DNA from 3 places in the Nocardioides marinisabuli genome. Region 2 is predicted to be linked to each of the others. Evidence: predicted binding sites of a transcription regulator. Region 2 holds the regulator's gene; each other region holds the start of a gene.
What was found. Region 2 encodes LexA, which represses DNA repair genes until DNA is damaged. Its sites were predicted from a motif close to TCGAACANNTGTTCGA; they were not measured.
Positions count from the first base shown of each region.

Region 1: H0S66_RS09490 (HNH endonuclease signature motif containing protein) is a predicted target of LexA. The motif match lies at 2,738-2,753, and genes of this name have one in related genera.
Region 3: H0S66_RS01900 (HNH endonuclease signature motif containing protein) is a predicted target of LexA. The motif match lies at 2,387-2,402, and genes of this name have one in related genera.

Region 1 is NZ_CP059163.1:1,979,078-1,984,800, forward strand. It holds gene H0S66_RS09480 (SpoIIE family protein phosphatase) at 1-920, shown strand, start outside; gene H0S66_RS09485 (amidohydrolase) at 1,007-2,668, shown strand; gene H0S66_RS09490 (HNH endonuclease signature motif containing protein) at 2,817-4,088, shown strand; gene H0S66_RS09495 (YibE/F family protein) at 4,259-5,473, shown strand; gene H0S66_RS09500 (flavin reductase family protein) at 5,486-5,723, opposite strand, start outside.
Region 2 is NZ_CP059163.1:2,332,108-2,337,830, reverse strand. It holds gene H0S66_RS11195 (hypothetical protein) at 327-644, shown strand; gene H0S66_RS11190 (class I SAM-dependent methyltransferase) at 568-939, opposite strand; gene H0S66_RS11185 (hypothetical protein) at 893-1,111, opposite strand; gene H0S66_RS11180 (LysM peptidoglycan-binding domain-containing protein) at 1,592-1,963, opposite strand; gene lexA (transcriptional repressor LexA) at 2,299-3,033, shown strand; gene H0S66_RS11170 (alkaline phosphatase D family protein) at 3,135-4,886, shown strand; gene H0S66_RS11165 (alkaline phosphatase family protein) at 4,886-5,723, shown strand, end outside.
Region 3 is NZ_CP059163.1:401,462-407,184, forward strand. It holds gene H0S66_RS01895 (uracil-xanthine permease family protein) at 1-365, opposite strand, end outside; gene H0S66_RS01900 (HNH endonuclease signature motif containing protein) at 1,070-2,323, opposite strand; gene H0S66_RS01905 (PucR family transcriptional regulator) at 2,472-3,734, opposite strand; gene H0S66_RS01910 (oxamate carbamoyltransferase subunit AllH family protein) at 3,863-4,582, shown strand; gene H0S66_RS01915 (FdrA family protein) at 4,579-5,723, shown strand, end outside.

The sequences.
Region 1 (5,723 bases), 350 kb from region 2:
CGCACCCCTCGGGCGTGCCCGGGGCGCGGCGCTTCGTGCGCGAGGCGCTGCGCGGGCGCGGCATCGAGCTGGTCGACGACGCCGAGCTGTGCGTCGGCGAGCTCGCGGCCAACGCCGCGCTGCACAGCGGGGGCGCCTCCATGGACGTCGCCGTGCGCCTCGACCACGGGGCGGTCACCGTGACCGTGACCGACGAGGGCAGCGTCCCGGCCGACGCCGTGGTCCCGCGCCTCGCCGACCCGGGTTCCTCGTCGTGGGGCGAGCCCACCACCGGGCGGGGGCTCGGCATCGTCGCCGTGCTCGCCGACGACTGGGGCGTCGAACGGGTCCCCGGTGGCACGAGGGTCTGGGCCCGGCTGCTCGACGAGCGGGCCGACAGCGCCGTACGGCCCCCCGACTCGCCGCCGGAGCCGGACCCCGAGCCGGCCGGCGGCGGGCCCGGGACGCAGCCGGTGCTGCTGCGCGGCTGCCCGGTGCAGCTGTGGCTGCGCCAGGACGAGCACATCGACGAGCTGGTGCGCGACCTGCAGCTGCTCTCCGCCACCCACGGGCACGAGCCGGGGCTGGCCCTGGTGGGCGAGGTGCGCGCGCTCCTCGACGTCTTCGCACCCCTGCGCCGCGCGACGCGGCGTCGGGTGGAGGCCGCCCGCGAGCAGGGGCGTACCGAGATCGACGTCGAGGTGTCGCTGCCGGTCGCGGCGGCGGGCCGGGCGGCCCGCCTGGTCGACCTGCTCGCCGTCCCCGACCAGGGGCTCGACGAGGGGCGCCTGCTCACCGTGAGCGCCGAGCCGGAGGTGCAGTGGCTGCGCACCTGGATGATCGCGCAGGTCCGCGCCCAGCTGGAGGACGGCGACGAGCCCGAGTCGTGGCCCGACTGGCTGACCCGCACCGCTCCGGGCGTCGAGCAGGGGCAGGCCTAGTCTCGACAGGACCGGCCAGCCCGAACCAGCACGAACCAGCACGAACCAGCACCGATCTCGACCGATCTCGACCGAACGGGGCAGCAGTGAGTGACCTGATCTTCGCCAACGGGCGACTCTTCGACGGACTGAAGTACCACCACGAGCACGCCGTGGGCGTGCGCGGCTCCACGATCTACGCCGTGGGGCCGCTGGAGCGCGTGCGCGAGGAGATGGCCGCGGGCGGGCGGCGCGTCGAGGAGGTCGACGCCGACGGCGGCCTGGTGATGCCGGCCTTCCACGACGCCCACGTGCACCCGCTCATCGGTGGGCTCGAGCTGCGCAACGCGCTGCTCACCAGCTGCAGCAGCGCGGACGAGTGCCTCGAGACGATCGCCGACTGTGCGGCCGAGCAGGACGACTCGCACGGGGACTCCTGGTTCCGAGCAGGCGGTTGGTCGCTGGACCACTTCGACCCGCGCACCGGCCCCACGGCCGAGATGCTCGACAAGGTGGTGCCGCACCGCCCGGCGTTCCTGCCCAGCAACGACCACCACAACGCCTGGGTCAACACCCGGGCGCTCGAGCTGGCCGGCATCGACCGCGACACCCCCGACCCGCCCGACGGGTGGATCGAGCGCGACGAGGACGGCAACCCGACCGGCACGCTGCGCGAGGCCGCGGCCCTGCTGGTGCACCGCCTCGTCGACACCACCCGCGAGGAGAAGCACGCGGCCCTGCTCGACGCGCAGGCGCACCTGCATTCGTGGGGCATCGTGGGCTGGCAGGACGCGCTGGTAGGCGGGTACGCCGGCATCGACGACCCGACGCAGGCCTACCTCGACCTCGTGGCGGCCGACGAGCTCACCGCGCGCGTGCGGCTGGCGCTGTGGTGGGACCGGCACCGCGGCGTGGAGCAGCTCGAGGACCTGGTGGCCGAGCGCGAGCGGCTGCGCGAGGCCGGGCTGGACGCCGGCTCGGTCAAGCTGATGGTCGACGGGGTCTCCGAGACCCTGACGATGGCGGTGGACGAGCCCTACCTCGGGGGCGCTCGCTGCCCCTGCGCCGGTGGCGAGCGCGGGCTGGCCTTCCTCGAGCCCGAGCAGCTCGACGAGGCCGTCACCGCCCTCGACGCCGCCGGCTTCCAGGCCCACTTCCACGCCCTGGGCGACCGGGCCGTGCGTACGTCGCTCGACGCGATCGCCGCCGCCCGCCGCCACAACGGCTGGAGCAACCAGCGCCACCAGCTGGCCCACCTCCAGCTGGTCGCGCCCCGCGACCGCAACCGCTTCCGGCTGCTCGGCGCGATCGCCAACGTCGAGGGCATGTGGGCGCGCTACAACACGCCCGCGGTGCAGATGGTCGAGCCCTACCTCGACCAGGAGCGCCGCGACTGGCAGTACCCCTTCGCCGACATCGTCGACAGCGGCGCGCTGGTGGCCGGTGGGTCGGACTGGCCGATCAACCCGCCCGACCCGATGGAGGGCATCCACGTGCTGGTCAACCGCTCCTCGCGCACCACCGACGAGAGCGACGAGGAGCCGCCGATGCGCGACGAGCAGGGCCTCACCCTGCTCCAGGCGCTGCAGGCCTACACCAGCGGCGCCGCCCACGCGAACCACCAGGAGGACTCCGGCAACCTGCGCGTCGGCGCCTCCGCCGACGTGCTCGTGCTCGACCGCGACCCCTTCGACCTGCACGAGGACGAGATCGGCTCCGCCGAGCCGGTCACGGCCTGGGCCCGTGGCTCGGAGGTCTACCGCCGCTGACGGCCGAGCAGTCACTTCTGAACCCTCGAGCGGTCAGGTTTGAACCCTCGACCGGTCACTTACGCACCGTCGAAAAAGTTTTCGATCTGCCTGTGGAAAACGGGGTTTGACCTGGTGCTTTGTCGGTGGCGGCTGAGATACTTCACTCATGTCGACCACCGCCGCGCACCCCATCGGGAGTGCTGTCGCGCGGGCGCGTTCGGTGCTGAGCGAGGTCGCCGGGACGCCGTTGTGGTCGATGAGCCAGGGCGAGGCCGCCGAGGTGCTGGCGGAGGTCGCACAGGTGGAGGCCATGTTGGTCGAGGTGCGCTCGGGGTTGCTGACCCATGCCGAGACCGTCGCGGTCCAGGAGCGCAACGCCTCCCCGTCGCTGGCGGTCTGGCACTCCAACGTCACCCGGTCGACCAAGCGGGAGTCGTTCCGGCAGGTACGCCTCGCCGAGGGCCTGGCGCGTCACGTCCTGGTGCGTGAAGCGCTGGGGCGTGGGGACCTGGTCGCGGAGCAGGCGTCGGTGATCTGTACGGCGCTGGATGACCTGCCCGACGACCTCGAGGCGTCGATCCTCCGAGAGGCCACTGCGGCGTTGGTCGAGTTCGCGCAGGTGCACGACGCGAAAGCGTTGCGGGTGCTGGGGCGTCGCATCCTGGACGTCGTCGCCCCGGAGGTCGGTGAGGCGTGGGAGGCCGAGCTGCTCGACCGCGAGGAGCGGGAGGCGGAGAAGAGCTCGGTGTTCCGGATGCGCGAGGACGGCCACGGTCGCATCCGGGGGTCCTTCACGGTGCCGCTGCTGGTCGGGCAGATGCTCGAGCGGGCGCTGCTGGCCTTCGCGGCCCCCAAGCACCAGGTCGCCAACCGCGTCAACAGTGACGACCAGGACACACCTGACGAGGCACCGGTGCCCGTACGCCGCCCGACCGCGCAGCGCCTGGGGGCTGCGTTCGTGGAGCTGGTGGAACGCCTCGACCCGGCTGCGCTTCCGCGGGCCGGCGGGGTGAACGCCACCGTGGTGGTGACGATGACGCTGGAGTCGCTGCAGGGTGGGCTGGCCGCGGCCACGCTCGACACCGGTGGGCGGCTGAGTGCTGCGACCGCGCGCCGGCTGGCGTGCGAGGCCGGGATCGTGCCGGTGGTGCTGGGCGGCCGGAGCGAGCCGCTCGACGTGGGGCGCAGCCAGCGGCTGTTCACGGTCCCGCAGCGTCTTGCCCTGGGTGTGCGTGACGGCGGGTGCACCGCGAAGGGGTGCGATGCCCCGCCTGCGATGTGCCACGCCCATCACGAGGACTTCTGGTGCAGGGACGGTCACACCAAGGTGGAGCGGGGGCGGTTGCTGTGCCCGTACCACCACCGACGCATCCACGACCCGGAGTACGAGACCGAGATCGGTGGGGACAACCAGGTCAGCTTCCACCGGCGCACCTAGAAGACACCCCCTGCAGCAACAAGACGCCGTACGCCGTGAACTGGCGCCCACTCGGCGTACGACGGGAACTGGCGCCGACTCGGCGCACGTGAGGGTGACGTCGCACGGCGTACGCCGTGAGCCCGCGTCGACCCGGCGGGTAGGTTGTGGCGCGTCCGAGACCACGCGGGGTGCGCACGCCCCGCCGCACCCAGGAGTGGCAGCGCATGGGCGGGCACCACCGCAGACCCGACGAGCACGAGCTGGGGCGCACCCCGCGGGCGGCGTGGCTGGTGCTGGCGCCGATCGCGCTGCTGACGGTGGTGGCGATGGCGTGGCTGTGGCCCACCGAGGACCTGACGCCCCCGGAGGGGCAGGGCGGCGCGGCGCAGTACGACGGCACCATCACCGCCATCGAGAGCAGCGAGTGCACCGAGGACCTCACCGACGACGTCAACGGCTGCGGCACCGCCACGGTCGCGCTCGAGGTGCCCGAGGACGACCCGCGCCAGAACCCGGTCGACGAGGCCGAGGTGCCGCTGCCCAACGGGCCGGGGGCCCCCGAGGTCGCCGAGGGCGACGACGTCGTGCTGATCCTCAACGAGACCCCCGACGGCGAGTCCTACGCGATCGTCGACCACCAGCGCGGCACCGGGCTGGTGGTGCTCGTCGGCGCGTTCGTGCTGGCGATGGTCGCCTTCGGCCGCTGGCGGGGGGTGAGCGCGCTCGCGGGTCTCGGGGTCACCTTCCTGCTGCTGCTCTACTTCGTGGTGCCCGCGATCCTCGCCGGCTCGCCGCCGCTGCTGGTCGCGATCGTGGGGTCGGCGGCGATCATGCTCACCGTCCTCTACCTCACCCACGGCCTGGCCGCCACGACCACCGTCGCGGTGCTCGGCACCCTGGCCAGCCTCACCCTCACCGGGGTGCTCTCCGCGCTCGCGGTCTCGGCGCTGCACCTCACCGGCGTCACCGACGACCTCTCGCTGGCCGTGGGGATGACCCAGGGCGTCAACACCGAGGGCCTGCTGCTGGCGGGCATCGTGATCGGCTCGCTGGGCGTGCTCGACGACGTCACCGTCACCCAGTCCGCCACCGTCGCGGAGCTCGCCCGCGCCAACCCGGCGTACGGCGCCCTGCAGCTCTTCCGCGCCGGCAGCCGGGTCGGGCGCTCCCACATCGCCTCGGTCGTGAACACGATCGTGCTGGCCTACGCCGGCTCGGCGCTGCCGCTGCTGATCCTGATCGTGGCCAACACCGAGTCGCTCGGCAGCGTGGTGACCGACCAGATCATCGCCCAGGAGGTGGTGCGCAGCGTGGTGGCCACGCTCGGCCTGGTCGCGGCGGTCCCGCTCACCACGGGCCTGGCGGCGCTGGTGCTGCGCTCCCACCCGGACCCGCAGGCCTGAGGACGCCCCCGCTCAGGCGGGGCGGGTCATCCGCAGCATCGTGTCGGCCACGAGGTACTCGTCGGTGTAGCCGGCGCGCATCAGCGGCTGGGCCGCGAGGGTGTCGAAGCGGCCGTCGGCGGTGATCATCGCCGGGTCGACGTGCACGCCCACGACCTCGCCGACGACCAGCCACTGGTCGGTCTCGGCGCCGTGCCGGTCGCGCAGCCGGGTCGAGTGCACCACGACGCACTCCAGGGAGGCGTGGCTC
Region 2 (5,723 bases):
CACCGGTGTAACTACTAGATGTAGTGGAACCGTACGCCCGGGACCACGAGCCGCGCAAGCCGTCCCGAAAATTTCCTGCGACCCAGATCACACTCGACACATCGGTGCAGGTCAGCGCACCGGGACCGCCCCGAAGGGGTGGCGCCGAGCAGTGCTGGAGCGGCCGCCAGATGCCGGCACCGGTACCGACACCCGGTCGCCGGGGCTGGGTGCGGTCGGACACAATGACGCTGTGAGCGGCGAGGCGGGCGGCCAGGTGGACGAGCAGGTGGCCGGCGCGCCGACTCCCGCTCCCGCCACGGCCGGCAAGCGGGCCGGTTCCCGCCGTGCGGCCCGCCCCCCGCCCGGAGCGCTCGTTCCAGCCGCGGCTGCTCGGCCTGGCCCTGGCCGTCACCGCCGCGGTGGTCGCTTGGGGCTACCTGGTCTACGCCGCCATCGACTTCGGCACCCAGGCCCGCGGCGGGGAGTCGGCCGCCTGGTTCTTCCTGGCGCTCGCCTCCGTCGGGGCCGTGGCCTGCCTCTTCGTGGGCCTGATGCTCATCGCGCGCCTGGGCCGGGCGCTCGGCCTCACCCGCGACCCCGCGACCCCGGCTCCCCCACCGGGCGGACGGCGACGAGCTGCCACAGCGCCCCGAGAGAGATGAACGGCTCCCGGTCGCACAGCGCGAGCTCGAGGCGCTCCAGCGCCGCGTAGAAGTCGGGGTCGGCCTTGCGGCCGTCGTCGGCGACGTAGTCGTTGGCGACCCGGGCGGCGAAGCGGCCCACCACCTCGAGCCCGGCCGCCACCAGCTGCGCCTCGACCTCGTCGCGGGCCACCGCCCGCGCGGTCGTGGCGAAGGTGGCCGACTCCATGTCGTCGCGGCCGAGCTCGTCGAGGGCAGCCTCCGGCCCCTCACGCACCAGCCGCCCGATCACCCGCGCCGCGGGGTTCGGCGCCATCACCGAGACCCGACCGCCCGGCCGCGCCGCCCGCGCCAGGACGTCGCACGTCGGCCGCGCCGGTCTCGGCCGGGCGGTAGTGCAGCACGTTGTGGCACAGCACCAGGTCGAACCCGCCGCCGGCCCCGTCTCCGGCCCCGCTCAGGTCGTCGATCGAGCCCTCGAGGGTCACCAGCCGCTCCCCGCCCCCGCCGACTCGGCGCGGCGGCGGGCCTCGGCGAGCCAGGAGGGCGCCGGTCGAGGACCGTGACGTCGTGGCCGGCGACGGCCAGGCCCAAGGCGTCGCGGCCGTCGCCCCCGCCGACGTCGAGGACCCGCAGCGCCCGCGGCTGCCCGAGGTCGGCCTGGAGCGCCTCGATCTGGCGGCGCAGCGTCTCGCGCACCACCGCGAACCGCAACCGGCCCCAGGGCGCCTCGCACCACGCCTGCCACTGCGCCAGCCTGCTCTCGAAGACGCCGTCGCTCACCACGACACCCTCCCCCACCGGACGCGGAAGACAGGGCCCGACACAGCGCGAGGGGCGGGCCCACTGCGGGCCCGCCCCTCGTCTTTCCCCTGGTTTCGCCGGCCGGGGTCGAGGCGACCGACGAAATCTGTGGGCGGCCACAGGGGCCGCCGCGCCCGGACCGCACCGCGGTCGCGGGCCGTTCCTCAGCCGGCCGGGACGACCAGGCGCTGGCCGGTGACCACCAGGCCACCGTCGAGGGAGTTCAGCTGCTGGATGCGCCCGATGACCTCGCGCACGTCGCCGGACTCGGCGCGCTCGGCGGCGATGGCCCACAGCGTGTCGCCGACGCCGACGGTGATCGTCTCAGTCGCCGGGGCGGTGCCGCTCTCGCTGGTGGCAACGGAGACGCCGGCCAGCACGACGCCCACCAGGGCGACGAGCAGCAGGCCCGCGGCCAGCACAGCGAGCCGGCCGCGGCGGGTCAGCCGCAGCGAGCCGGGCGTCGTACGGCGGGTGGCGCGGACGGCGCCGAGGCGGATCGGGGCCGGGGCGGCGGTGAGGGTCATGGTGCTCATCGGGACCTCCTGGGGAAGGGGGTGGTCGTCGTCGTGCTCGGTCAGGGAGATGTCTACGGACAGCCACCGACAGTCCCGGTCGCGATCCTGCTTCGACCAGGTGTTCGATCGAACACATGAGCGAGACTAGATCAGGTGTTCGAGCCGCGCAAGGGGTGCGGCGAACAATTGTTCGAGATCCCCGACGTCACGCCGGAGCAGCCCGTCGCCGCCTCCACGAGCGCGACACGCCCTTCGAACAGATGTTTGAAGTCGGGCCCGCGCGGCGATAGCGTGGGTCCACGACCCATCCGAGCGGACTCCCCGGCTCGGGCCTCGCGCACGAAAGGCACACGATGGCCACCAAGAACAGCGGCCCCCGCAAGCGCGGGGTCGCGGAGCTGCCCGACGGCCCTCCCGACGCGACCGGCCTGACGCCGCGCCAGATCAAGGTCCTCGCGTGCATCAAGGAGGCCATCGAGACCCGCGGCTACCCGCCGAGCATGCGCGAGATCGGCCAGGCCGTCGGCCTGACCAGCACCTCCAGCGTCTCCCACCAGCTCAAGGTGCTCGAGGAGAAGGGCTTCCTCAAGCGCGACCCGCACCGCCCGCGCGCGCTCGAGGTCTTCCTGCCCGAGCTGATGGCGCGCCGCAAGGCGATCTCCTCGGCCGACGACAGCTCGGTCGACGAGACCGACATCGGCAACACCATGCCGCAGGCCTCCTACGTGCCGGTCGTGGGCCGGATCGCCGCCGGTGGCCCGATCCTGGCCGAGGAGCGGGTCGAGGCCGTCTTCCCGCTGCCCCAGCAGCTGGTCGGCGACGGCCAGCTCTTCCTGCTCGAGGTCTCCGGCGACTCGATGATCGACGCCGCGATCTGCGACGGCGACTACGTGGTGATCCGCCAGGAGCAGACCGCCAGCAACGGCCAGATCGTCGCCGCCCTGATCGGTGAGGAGGCCACCGTCAAGACCTTCCAGCGCAAGGACGGCAAGGTCTGGCTGCTGCCCCACAACGACGCCTACGAGCCGATCGACGGCACCCACGCCTCGATCCTCGGGGTCGTCACCGCGGTGCTGCGCAGCCTCTGAGGCCCCGCACCCGCCCGTCGGGAGACCGAACCGACGGTGAACAGACGGTGCTCACACCGCCGTCCACGTCACGTGGACGGCGGTGTGTCGTTGGATGAGGCGTGACCCCACCACTGACCCCCACCACCGCCGCTGACGCCGCGAGCCCCGCCGACGCCGAGCGGGCCCGCCTCGCCGCCCTCGGACGCCGTACGGTCCTGGCCGCCAGTGCCGTCGGGGCCGGCGGCGCCGCCGTCACCGGCGCCGGCGTGCTCGCCGGCCCGCACGCGGTCGCCGCGAAGGCCCGTCACGACGTCTTCGCCCACGGTGTGGCCTCCGGCGACCCGCTGCCGCGCGCGGTGCTGATCTGGACCCGGGTCACCCCCACCAGGGCCGCCACCCCCGGCTCGGGCAAGGGCCCGCGGGTGGGCGTGCGCTGGGAGGTCGCCACCGACCGCCGCTTCCGCAACGTCGTGCGCCGGGGCCGCTTCGTCACCAGCGCCGCGCGCGACCACACCGTCAAGCTCGACGTGACGGGCCTGCAGCCCGAGACCGTCTACCACTACCGCTTCACCGCGCGCGGCCAGCGCAGCCCGGTCGGCACCACCCGCACCGCCCCCGCCAAGCGCGCCACGCCCGACAACCTGCGCTTCGGCGTGGTGTCCTGCGCCAACCTGCAGGCCGGCTGGTTCAGCGCCTACCGGCTGCTCGCCGAGCGCGACGACCTGCACGCGGTGCTGCACCTGGGCGACTACCTCTACGAGTACGCGCCCGGCCAGTACGGCATGGGCCAGGACAACGTCGACATCCGCCCGCACGACCCCGCGCGCGAGATGGTCTCGCTCTCCGACTACCGCCGCCGGCACGCGCAGTACAAGACCGACCCCGACCTGCAGGCCCTGCACGCCCGGTACGCCTGGATCGTGACCTGGGACGACCACGAGGTCACCAACGACCAGTGGAGGAAGAACGCCGAGAACCACGACGACTCCGAGGGCGACTACCTCAAGCGGCGCGCCCGCGCCCACCGCGCGTACGACGAGTGGATGCCGGTGCGCATGGACGGCACCGCCTCGCTGGGCGACGGCGCCCGGCTCTACCGCCGCCTGCGCTTCGGCGACCTGGCCGAGGTCAGCATGCTCGACCTGCGCACCTACCGCTCCCAGCAGGTCGCGACCCCGCTGGTGGACGCGGAGGTCAACGACCCGGCGCGCTCGATCACCGGCAACCGGCAGATGGAGTGGCTCAAGGACTCCCTGACCCGCGGCAACCACGCCCCGCAGTGGAAGGTGGTCGGCAACCCGGTGATGATCGCCCCGGTCACCTTCGCCGACCTGCCCAACGAGCTCGTCGACCCGGTCAACGACGTCACCGGGCTGCTGCCCCAGGACGGCTCGCCGTACAACGTCGACCAGTGGGACGGCTACACCGCCGACCGCCGCGAGGTCTTCCGCCACATCGACGACCACCAGGTCAAGGACGTGGTCTTCGTGACCGGCGACATCCACTCGGGGTGGGCCTGCGACCTGCCGATGGACACCTCGCTCTACCCGCTGCTCGGCGACTCGGTGGGCGTGGAGTTCGTGTGCTCCTCGGTGACCTCCAACAACCTCAAGGACATCACCGGCCAGCCGGCGCTGACGCCGCTGGTGGAGACCGCGATCAAGGCCAACAACCGCCACATCAAGTACCTGAACTTCGACGACCACGGCTTCTCGGTGCTCGACATCACCGCCGAGCGCACCCAGATGGACTGGTACGTCATCGGGGCCCGCGACGACCAGCAGACCACCGCCACCCACGACGCGTCGTTCCGCACCCTGGCCGGCACCGGCACGGTGCAGCGTGTGAGCACCCCCGTAGGAGACCGCTGATGTGCGACCCGACGAGCGGCCACTGCGACGCGGCCGGCCCCGCCCCCTTCGCCCGCGGCCTCGGTGAGATCCGCGCCGGTCGGCGCACGGTCCTGACCGCGGCGGCCTCGGGGCTGGCGTTCTCGACCGTGGCCGGGCTCGAGCCGGCGCTCGCGGCGCGGGCCTCGACCCGCAAGCGCGCCTACGTGCTGGTCGTCGACGGCTGCCGGCCCGAGGAGCTCGACAGCGGGCTGACGCCGAACCTGCTGGCGCTGCGCGAGGGCGGGGTGCACCACCCGCGGGCCACCTCGATGCCGGTGATGGAGACCATCCCCAACCACACGATGATGATGACCGGGGTGCGCCCCGACCGCAGCGGCGTGCCGGCCAACGCGGTCTACGACCGGGCGCTGGGCGAGATCCGCACCCTCGACCAGCCCTCCGACCTGCGCTTCCCCACCGTCATCGAGCGGCTCAACAGGCGCGGGCTGACCACCGGCACGGTGCTGAGCAAGGAGTACCTCTACGGGATCTTCGGCGAGCGGGCCACGCACCGCTGGGAGCCGTTCCCGATCGTCCCGATCTCGGGGCACGCCCCCGACGACTTCACGATGCGCGCCACCCTCGACATGATTGGTGAGTTCGACCCCCACCTGGTCTTCGTCAACCTCGGCGACGTCGACCGGCTCGGGCACACCGACCTCACCGGCCCCACCACGCTCGAGGCCGCGCGCAAGCTGGCGCTGGTCAACACCGACCGGCTCGTCGGCGACTTCGTGGCCGAGCTGAAGAGCTCGGGGCGCTGGGAGCACTCGATCGTCATCGTGCTGGCCGACCACTCGATGGACTGGTCCTACC
Region 3 (5,723 bases), 1.9 Mb from region 2:
TGGATGAAGAGGCCCACCAGCGCGAGGATGACGCCGGAGACCAGGATCGCGCCCGTGACGTCGGAGGGGCTGCCGCCCTGGTTGTAGATCGCTGCGGCGCCGCCGACGAAGGACGCGCTGGTGCCGAGGTAGCTGGGCACCTTGTTGCGCACGATCAGCAGGAAGCAGATCGTCGCGATGCCGCTCATCATGATCGCGAGGTTGGCGTTGAGCCCCATGATCAGCGGGAAGACGAACGTCGCCCCGAACATCGCCACGACGTGCTGGGCGCCGATCCCGGCTGTGCGCCCCCAGTCGAGCCGCTCGTCGGGTGCCACCGCCTCACCCTGACCGGGCTTCACCACGGTCCACCTGAACATCGACATCACGCCACCTCTGTTCCTCCGGGTCCACCCGCTGCGAGGGACCTCAACCTAGTGAGACCTCGGTGCCGGTCTCGTCGGCAAGTCTCGCCGAAGGCGACGCCCCAGCGACGGCAATCGCTGGCACACGGGCGCGCCGCGCACCGAGCCGGCGCCAGCTCACGGCGTACGACGAGCCGCTGGTCGAGCAGCAAGGAGCGCCAGCGACGCGCGTCGCCGAGACCCCACAAGAACCACACCCACCTCGGCGTACGACGTTCCGTTGGTCGAGCAGCAAGGAGCGCCAGCGACGCGCGTCGCCGAGACCCCGCAAGAACCGCGCCGACCTCGCCGTACGCCGCTCCGTTGGTCGAGCAGCAAGGAGCGCCAGCGACGCGCGTCGCCGAGACCCCGCAAGAACCCCGCCGACCTCGCCGCACGCCGCTCCGTTGGTCGAGCAGCAAGGAGCGCCAGCGACGCGCGTCGCCGAGACCCCGCAAGCACCGCGCCGACCTCGCCGCACGCCGCTCCGTTGGTCGAGCAGCAAGGAGCGCCAGCGACGCGCGTCGCCGAGACCCCGCAAGCACCGCGCCGACCTCGCCGTACGCCGTGGGGTCACCGGGTTGCGACGGTCGCTCGACCCACGGCGGTCGCGTCGAGTCGGCTGGTTCGAACCGGCCGGCTCGCGGCGTACGCCGTCCTGGTACTCACGCAGGGAAGAGCGGGGTCTAGGTGCGGTGGTGGAAGGTGACCTGGTTGTCGGCGCCGATGTCGACTTCGTAGTCGGGGTCGTGGATGCGTCGGTGGTGATACGGGCACAGCAGGCGGCCGCGGGCCAGGTCGGTGAGGCCGTGGTGGGACCAGGGGTCGTCGTGGTGGGCATGACACATCGCTGGTGGTGCGTCGCAGCCCCTGGCGGTGCAGCCGCCGTCGCGGATACCCATCGCGATGCGCTGGGTCTTGGTGAAGAACCGCTTCGCCCGGCCCACATCGAGGGGTTTGCTCTCCCCGTCGAGGACGACGGGCACGATCCCGGCCTCGCACGCCAACCGCCGCGCGTCGCCAGCGGAGATCCGGCCGCCGGTGTCGAGCGCAGCCGCCGCCAGCCCACCCTGCAGCGAGGCGAGGGTCATGGTGACGACCACGGTCGCGTTGACCCCACCGGCGCGGGGCAGTCGCTTGGGGTCGAGTCGTTCGATGAGCTCGACGAACGCATCGCCCAGCCGCCGCGCGGTGGGCCGGCGTACCGGTTCCGGTGCCTTATCCGTGCTTGCCCGGTTGGCGATCTGGTGCTTGGGGGCGGCGAACGCCATCAAGGCCTTCTCGAGCATCTGCCCCACCAGACTCGGGACGGTGAAGGACCCCTTGATCCGGCCGTGGCCGTCCTCGCGCATCCGGAACACCGACGACTTCTCGGCCTCGCGCTCCTCACGATCGAGCAGCTCGGCCTCCCACGCCTCCCCCACCTCCGGGGCGACGACATCAAGAATGCGACGCCCCAGCACCCGCAGCGCCTTCGCGTCGTGCACCCCAGCGAACGCCACCAACGCCGCAGTGGCCTGCTCGAGGACCGCCGGGTCGAGGTCGTCGGGCAGCGCATCCAACGACGTACAGATCACCGACGCCTGCTCCGCGACCAGATCCCCACGACCCAACGCCTCGCGCACCAGGACGTGACGCGCCAGTCCCTCGGCCAGGCGTACCTGACGGAACGACTCCCGCTTGGTCGACCGGGTCACGTTCGAGTGCCACACCGCCAACGACGGCGAGGCGTTGCGCTCCTGCACCGCGACGGTATCCGCGTGCTCCAGCAGCCGGGACTGCACTGCGGCCAGCCGTGCCTGGAGCCGCGAGGCCTCCACGATCGCCTGCGCGGTCTCGGCCTGGCTCATCGACCAGGTAGACATCTCCGCGACCTCGTCCAGCACCACGTGGGCCCGCGCGACAGCACTCCCGACGGGGTGCGCAGCAGTGGTGGACATGATCAAAGTATCTCAGGGCCCACCGACAAAGCACCAGGTCAAACCCCATTTTCCACAAGCGGATCGAAAACTTTTTCGACGGTGCGGAAGTGACCGGTCGAGGGTTCAAACCTGACCGCTCGGTGGTTCAAAAGTGACTGCTCGGCCGTCAACCGGCGACGTCGAGCACCCGGAGGGCCACGGCGACGTCGAGGCGCAGGTGGGGGTCGCTGGAGAGCGGGCCGAGGAGGCGCTCGAGCTTGGAGACGCGGTAGCGCATCGTGTTGTAGTGGAAGAACTGGGTGCGCGCGGCCTCGGCGACGTTGAAGTTGGTGTCGAGCAGCACCTGGAGGGTCTCGCGCAGGTCGACCGCCTCGGTGGTGTCGGCGGCCAGCGGGCCCAGCACGTCGTCGGCGAAGGCCCGCAGCTCGGCGACGTCGGGCACCATCGCGATCAGCCGGTGCAGCCCGAGCTGGTCGAAGAACGTCGTCGAGCCGCCGCCGCGCACCCGACGCCCCACGTCGACCGCTCGGCGGGCCTGCGCGTACGCCGCCGGCAGGTCGCCGAGGCCCGGGGCGGGGCGGCTGACCCCCACCGAGAACGGCCGGCGCCCGCCGCCCTTGTCGCCGGCGACCGCCGCCACCACCCGTCGTACGACGTCCTCGCCGGGCAGCGGCTCGGTGCCGGTCGCCTGCTCGTCCAGCGGCACCAGCACCACCACCTCGTGGGAGAGGTCGACGACGGGCACGCTCGCGTCGAGGCCGCGCAGCACCTGGCGCCAGGCGGCCGCGAAGCGCTCCTGCCAGCGTCGCCACTGCACCCGGTCGGCCACCCCGGCCTCGGGTGCGGGGTCGATCTCGGCGACCAGCACCACCGTGGGTCCCTCGAGTCGCCAGCCGAGCGAGGCGGCGTGCTCGGAGACGAAGACGTCGTCGCCGGCGCGACCCAGGAAGACGTCGCGCAGGAAGTCGCCGGCGTACTTGTGCTCGACCTCGGCCACGGCGTCCTGGCGGGTCACCAGCAGCGCCGTCAGGTCGGCGGCGCGCTCGAGCAGCGCGACCTCCTCGACCCCGATCGGGCCGTCGGCGCGCACCGCGACCAGCCGGGCCAGCTCGTGCTCGCCCGTCCCGACGCCGACGCCACGCGCCTCGCCGTCGCCGACGGGGGCGCCGCGGCCCTCCATCCGCTCGACCCGCACCCGGCCACCGGAGGTGACCAGGTCGAGGGCGGCCAGCCGGTCGCGCAGCTCGCCGGGCAGCGCGGCCGCGCGCTCGCGCCCGTCGGTCGAGGTCACCAGCACCCCGACGTCGAGCACCCGGGCGACCTCGCCGGCCACGGCGTCGAGGCCGCCTCCGTCGAGCACCACGCGGGTCAGGCCGCGGTGCAGCGCGTCGATGCGCGCCAGCGCTGTGGTCGAGACGTCCGGCTCCATGCAGCCCCCCGCTGGTCCGTGGCAGCCGGTCGCAGCTCCCACTTGGCAACTCCTGAGGCCCGCCCACCCGATCGTTGGCACAACCTCACATGGGAGGCACCGTAGCCCGAGGACTAGCGTCGAGCAGCGTGAGCCCCCGCCGCCCGGTCCCGGTGAGCGCCCCGCCGCGCGTGCTCGCGCTGCTGCGCGCGACCCCCGACACCCCGGCCGGCCCCGGTCTCACGGTGCTCCACCGCGGCTCCCTGGCGGCGTACGTCGACCTGGGCGGCTGGGCGCTCGGCCTCGTCGACCCGGCGGCGTCGCGGCCGCCGACCGCCCTGGTGCTCGGCCCCGGCGTCCTGCCCGGGCTCGCCCTCGGCGACGTGCGGGTCCACGGCGGCCGGCTGCACCTCGACAGACGCCCGGTCGTCCCCGGCCGCCTCCACCACACCGGCGTGCCGCGCATCGCCGGCCGGGCCTGCGGCCCGGCCCCCGACGTCGCCGGGCTGGTGGGCCGGGGCGGCGGGCTGACCCCCGAGGGCGACGACCTGCTGTGCGGCTGGCTGGCCGCCCACCGCGCCACCGCGACCCCCACCCCGCGCACCGACGCGTCCGTGCGCGCCCACCTGCACCGCACCAGCCTGCTCTCCGCGACGCTGCTCGAGGCGGCCCTGCTCGGCGAGGTCCTGCCCGAGCTGGCGGACTGGCTGCGGGCCCGCGGCGGCCCCGACGAGGCCCGCCGGGCCGCAGCGCTGACCGCGGTCGGCCACACCTCCGGCGCCGCCCTGCTGCGCGGCGCCGCCTGCGCGCTCGAGCGGCTCCCCGTGACCCTGCCCCCGACCCTGCGCCCCGAAGGAGCAGCCGCATGACCCGGCCCCCGCACCAGCACGTCGAGGTGCGCAGCGCCTACGCCGACTCCGTCGCCCTGCTCCAGGTCAGCCGCACGGTCGCGGCGCTGCCCGGCGTCGCGGCCGCCCAGGTCGCGATGGCCACCCCGCTCAACCTCGACGTGCTCGCCGGGATGGGCTTCGAGGTGCCGGACGACGCGGGCCCCAACGACATGGTGGTCGCGCTGCGCCTGGTCGACGGCGACCCGACGACCCTCGAGGCCGCCGTGGCCGGGGTCGACGCCGCGCTGCGGGCGCTGCGCAGCGCGCGCCCGGCCGCCGCCGGTGCCCAGGCCCCGCCGCGCACGACCGCCTCGGCGCTGCGCGGCGCCGACCCCGGTGACCCGGTGCTGGTCTCGGTGCCCGGCGCCTCGGCGGCCGTCGAGGCCGCCGACGCGCTCGCCGCGGGCCACGACGTGATGATCTTCAGCGACAACGTGCCGCTCGAGCACGAGGTCGCGCTGAAGCGGGCCGCCGCCGAGCGGGGGCTGCTGGTGATGGGCCCCGACTGCGGCACGGCCGTGCTCGACGGGGTCGGCCTCGGCTTCGCCAACGTCACCCGCCCCGGGCCGGTGGGCGTCGTGGCCGCCTCCGGCACCGGGTGCCAGCAGCTGCTGGCGCTGCTCGACCACGCCGGAGTGGGCGTCTCGTGGGCGCTCGGCGTCGGCGGGCGCGACCTGGGCCGCGCCGTGGGCGGCCTGGCCACCCGCGAGGCCCTGCGCCGCCTCGACGCCGACCCCGGGGTCGAGCGGATCGTGCTGGTCTCCAAGCCGCCCGACGACGAGGTCGCCGCCGCCCTCGCGTCGTACGCCGCCACGCTGGGCACGCCGGTGCAGCTGGCCCTGCTGGGGCCCGGGCTCCCCGACCTCACCGCGGTCGCCGAGCAGGTGCTGGCCGACCTCGGGGTGCCGGTGCCGCAGTGGCCGGTCGCGGGCGAGGTCCACCGCGAGGTGCGCGGCGAGCTGCTCGTCGGGCTCTTCGCCGGTGGCACCCTGGCCCAGGAGACCGAGCTGCTGTGCCGTCAGGCGGGGGTGCCCCACGAGGTCGTCGACCTCGGCGACGACGAGCTGACCCACGGCCGCGCCCACCCGATGATCGACCCGACCCTGCGCCTCGAGCGGCT